Regions from separate parts of the Psychrobacillus psychrodurans genome, predicted to be linked through region 2. Evidence: riboswitches for the same ligand, from Rfam matches in the RefSeq annotation. Region 2 holds a riboswitch; the other holds the start of a gene.
What was found. Region 2 has a riboswitch for FMN ahead of ribE (riboflavin synthase). Riboswitches for the same ligand answer to the same signal wherever they lie in the genome.
Positions count from the first base shown of each region.

Region 1: it holds a riboswitch for FMN, as region 2 does, so the genes downstream of both, ACQCPR_RS07645 (ECF transporter S component) here and ribE (riboflavin synthase) in region 2, are expected to answer to the same signal.

Region 1 covers NZ_CP189791.1:1,626,601-1,629,078, reverse strand. Annotated here, with positions in the region: gene ACQCPR_RS07650 (ferredoxin) at 95-343, shown strand; gene ACQCPR_RS07645 (ECF transporter S component) at 958-1,551, opposite strand; FMN riboswitch at 1,705-1,837, opposite strand; gene ACQCPR_RS07640 (hypothetical protein) at 2,140-2,478, opposite strand, start outside.
Region 2 covers NZ_CP189791.1:1,482,721-1,485,198, forward strand. Annotated here, with positions in the region: gene ACQCPR_RS06905 (hypothetical protein) at 1-192, opposite strand, end outside; FMN riboswitch at 483-614, shown strand; FMN riboswitch at 822-953, shown strand; FMN riboswitch at 1,142-1,273, shown strand; gene ribE (riboflavin synthase) at 1,413-2,048, shown strand; partial or broken gene ribB (3,4-dihydroxy-2-butanone-4-phosphate synthase) at 2,061-2,478, shown strand, end outside.

The sequences.
Region 1 (2,478 bases), 140 kb from region 2:
TCTGAAGTATTTTGGTTGAAATGTATGGAAAACATCTTTAGAATGAATAAGATAGCATATTCGTTTTAGTAGTTATAAAGGAGAGAATATAATAATGGCAAAATATACAATTGTAGATAAAGATACATGTATTGCATGCGGAGCATGTGGAGCAGCTGCCCCAGATATTTATGATTATGATGATGAAGGTATTGCCTTCGTTATTTTAGATGATAACATGGGTACAACAGAAGTTCCAGAAGAACTAATGGAGGACATGGAGGATGCATTTGAAGGTTGTCCTACTGATTCTATTAAAGTAGCAGATGAATCATTTGAAGGCGACGCTTTGAAATTCGAATAGTATATTGAATGGTGGTTGTGACTCTTGTCATGATCACCATTCTTTTTTATTCTGTAAGAAAAACTGGGAAAAAAAGATACCAGTGCCTTTAAGGTCAAAACCTGTCCCAATCGTTTACGAAGGCTTGGACAGACGTTTTGCTATATTGTTACCAAGTGAATATTTAGTGAAATTGGCGTTTACCTATCCTCGCCCTTCTGCTGTTTGGTATGCGATGCACTTCATATCATAAAGCACTCGGAACATAGGCTTTGTGCGTATACATCCTCATCTTTTATGAAATAATTGAATCCAATTTTATCGTTACTTGCACTCACCTATTGTTTACTTGCTTACATCTGTTTCTTACTTGCGGTCGTAAAGAGCTTACTTGCACTTGGTCCATATTTACTTGCGGTTTATTGCCTTATACTTGCGAAATGGATAATTCCCCCAAAATATTTGATTAATTCATAACCTAATGTAACTGAATTACTAATTGTTGTTTTCTACTTATTAGTTACAATGCTATGAATGATGTCTTAGATGATCCTATAATAATCGCGGTATTATCCATTTATATTTACTATCCTCTAAAAAAAAAGTTGTTCCTCCTAATGGAGAAACAACTTTTTTTAATTTGTATTAGGTTTCATATATGAATTAGTAACCTTATCAAGTAAAGGTTTTATACGTTTAAATAATACAATCATCACAATAGTTACTATTACGCCTTTAATCAAATTAAAAGGTAAAATACCGAAAATGATAGTATTAAACAAGGCAGTACCGGTTTCCATTGGGAAATTTAAGAAATAAGTGTACATTGGTAAAAACACATAATAATTTAAAACACTCATACCAATCGCCATAGATACTGTACCTGCTCCTAGTCCTACCATAATTCCTTTTGACGTAGTAACTTTACGATAAATCAAATACACTGGTGTTAAAAATAAGATACTAGTTACAAAGTTAGCCATATGACCAACAGGTACACCAGTTGGACTTCCTGCAAATAACCAATCTAACACATTCTTTAAAAATGCGACTAGAATTCCTGCTATTGGTCCCATCGTGATTGCAGCGATTAAAGCTGGTATATCACTAAAGTCCACCTTCAAATATGCCGGTAAAACCGGTAATGGAAATGCAAGTAACATTAAAACAAAAGAAATACTACTAAGCATTGCGACTGCAATAAGCATTCGCGTTTTGCCTTTTAACATAAAATCCTCTCTCCTTTTGCGATTCACTCCACAAGAAGAAAGGTTCAGCTCGTTTGCACACTTAAAGAATCCCTTGAACCAATAAAGTTCAAGGGAGAAACAAGGTACACTTAAATAAGCGTATCCGTATAAGCATACGAGAAACGACTGCACCTTCACCTTCTCCCATCCAGACTATACTGTCGGCTTTGGAATTTAACCAAATCAACCTGTTAAGGTTCGCGGGCTGAAGAAATAAATTTCTAATACCGCCGGTCGGGAATTGCACCCTGCCCCGAAGATGAATCAATATTTTGTTGATCTTCAAGATTAATATCTTGAATTAATAACATTTTATCAAATATAAACAATATATGCAACAGACCTGTTTGTAATTGAGACCAACATCCTAATATAGGCTATAATAAAAAATTTACGGGCTTTTTTGATTTAATTAATGGCTATATTTGAAATCTTATGGGCTTTCATCTCGTTATTATTCCTGGATTGATTGTTTATGGGCTATTTCCATAACTTTATAGGCTATCGCTTACCCAGATACAAAAAAACTGCCAAGCTTTAGTTGATAAGCATTGGCAGTTACGTTATTTAGTTGGTTCGCAAAGTAAAACCATTCGGTCCGATTGGAACAGGAAGTGAGCTGCTTAAATTAATTCCATCCCAACTTTCTTGTACAACATTTTCTAATTGGATGGATTGATTAAAGCTTGCGGCAGTTAGGGAAAAAGCTTCTAATAATCGAGATGCCTCACTCACATCTAAAGATTCCAGGTTTAAAGGTTTATCGAAGCGTATTACTAAACCTTTATCCTCTCTTATTGTGTAGGTCACATTATTTGGTATAACAGAAGTGTATATATCATTTCCAGGATCTCTCATATCCATCAATGCTTCCGATAATGTAGCGAATGTTTTATTAAAATTAGG
Region 2 (2,478 bases):
AGCAGCTTTATTTTTATCTACAATCTGTTCAAATTCAACTTGTACATGGATGCCATTTTCTTCGGTTTCTTGGACACTAATCACTTTGCCTTTTCGGCCTTTAATTTTTAGATTGTCTTCGACCACAGGTATATCTCTCAATACTTGAGTTAAAACAATTATATTTTTCTCCATAAAATGAACAGCATACATTTCCATTTCCCCTTATTTTATATTTTAGAATCTATGTATTTTATGATTATTTGAAAGATATAGAACTTCTATAAGTTGTAAACATATTAGTATATCTATTTAAAAAGAAGAGGTGTTCATAACAATAAACTCAAGACAGAATAGTTCTGGCTAAAATAAGCAATCATTGCAATTGTAAATGTTAATGTGGACGGACTTTTAGATTTCTGATTTAATTTTTGTTAGGAGTTTGTAATCGGAATAACTTGCAAAAAATTTAAGGACTTGTTATTCTTAGACCAATTAAATAATTTATCCTTCGGGGTCGGGTGAAAGTCCCAATCGACAGTAAGAGAGCAATCTTGAAGCCTGTGAGCCGTAAAACGCATGATTTGGTGAGAGTCCAAAGCCGACAGTTACAGTCTGGATGGGAGAAGGAATAAGTGCCTAATGAGTAGGTTTTTTAGTTATGCTAAAAAACGGTATAAAAGGGCTTATTAAAGTATGACTTCTCTCGCATCCAATGAATTCTGGATGTGTTTTTTTATGTCTGGATAAGACTTAGCAATTAAGGCGAAGATTGCCATTATTGCAATTCTTCTAGCGCGTTCAAGGTTGACATAGGAGCTTGCGCTTTTCAAAATTGAATAATTATCCTTCGGGGTCGGGTGAAAGTCCCAATCGACAGTAAAAGAGCAATCTTAAAGCCTGTGAGCCGTAAAACGCATGATTTGGTGTGAATCCAAAGCCGACAGTTATAGTCTGGATGGGAGAAGGAATAAGTGCCTAATGAGTAGGTTTTTTAGTTATGCTAAAAAACGGTATAAAAGGGCTTATTAAAGTATGACTTCTCTCGCATCCAATGAATTCTGGATGTGTTTTTTAATGTCCAGAAAAGAACGTCTTTATTGCAATTCTTCTAGCGCTTGGCAAGGTTGACATAGGAGCTAGCGCTTTTCAAAATTGAATAATTATCCTTCGGGGTCGGGTGAAAGTCCCAATCGACAGTAAGAGAGCAATCTTGAAGCCTGTGAGCCGTAAAACGCATGATTTGGTGAGATTCCAAAGCCGACAGTTATAGTCTGGATGGGAGAAGGAGTAGTTCGATGCTTTTTGAGAAATATTGACAAAAGGCTTGTTTGAATCTACCTAATTTTCCTCTGTCACCTTTGTGGGCGGAGTTTTTTGTTTTTAAGAAGCTTCTGATTTCTCCTCAAAACATATTAGTAAAGGAGGATACAATGTTTACAGGAATTGTAGAAGAGCAAGGTATAGTAAATAACATTCGAAAAAGTGCTAGCAGTATGCAACTTTCTATCCAAGCTGACAGAATTTTAGAAGATATAAGATTGGGCGATAGCATTTCAGTAAATGGTGTTTGTTTAACTGTAATCACATTTTCTCAAACTGAATTTACAGTAGATGTAATGCCAGAAACGTTTCATGCGACTACAACCAATTTATTAAATAATGGGTCAGCTGTTAACCTAGAACGAGCAATGGGCGCAAATGGCCGTTTTGGTGGACATTTCGTTTCCGGACATGTTGACGGAGTAGGTACGATATTGAAGAAACGACCTACTGCAAATGCAGTTTATATTGATATTACTGTACCAGAAGATGTAAGTCACTTTTGTATTCCTAAAGGATCTATTACCGTAGATGGCACAAGTTTAACTATTTTTGAAATAACAAAGTCGACAATAACTATTTCACTAATTCCCCATACAAACAAAGAGACAGTGTTAGGGATGAAGAAAGAGCGTGAACTAGTCAATATTGAATGTGACATGCTAGGAAAGTATATGTATCAATATGTTAAAAATAAAAAGGAATCAACTATTACACAAGATTTTCTAAAGCAGAACGGTTTTTAAGGAGATAATAACATGCTAAATACGATAGAAGAAGCAATAACGGATTTAAAACAAGGTAAGATCATTATTTTAATTGATGATGAAAACCGCGAGAACGAAGGCGATTTTCTTTGCTTAGCAGAATTTGCTACACCAGAAAATATTAATTTCATGGCTAAGTATGGTCGGGGGTTGATTTGTATGCCTATTCATGAAGAAATTGCCCAGGAATTACAATTGCATCCGATGGTTTCTAACAATACAGATTTTCATCAAACGGCATTCACTGTGTCGATTGATCACGAGACCACATCAACAGGGATTAGTGCTTTCGATCGTTCTAAAACAATGTTGCAAGTGATTAATCCAGAAGCAAGAGCATTACAATTTAAGCGACCTGGACATGTCTTTCCTCTTATTGCAAAACCTGGTGGTGTATTAGAAAGACGAG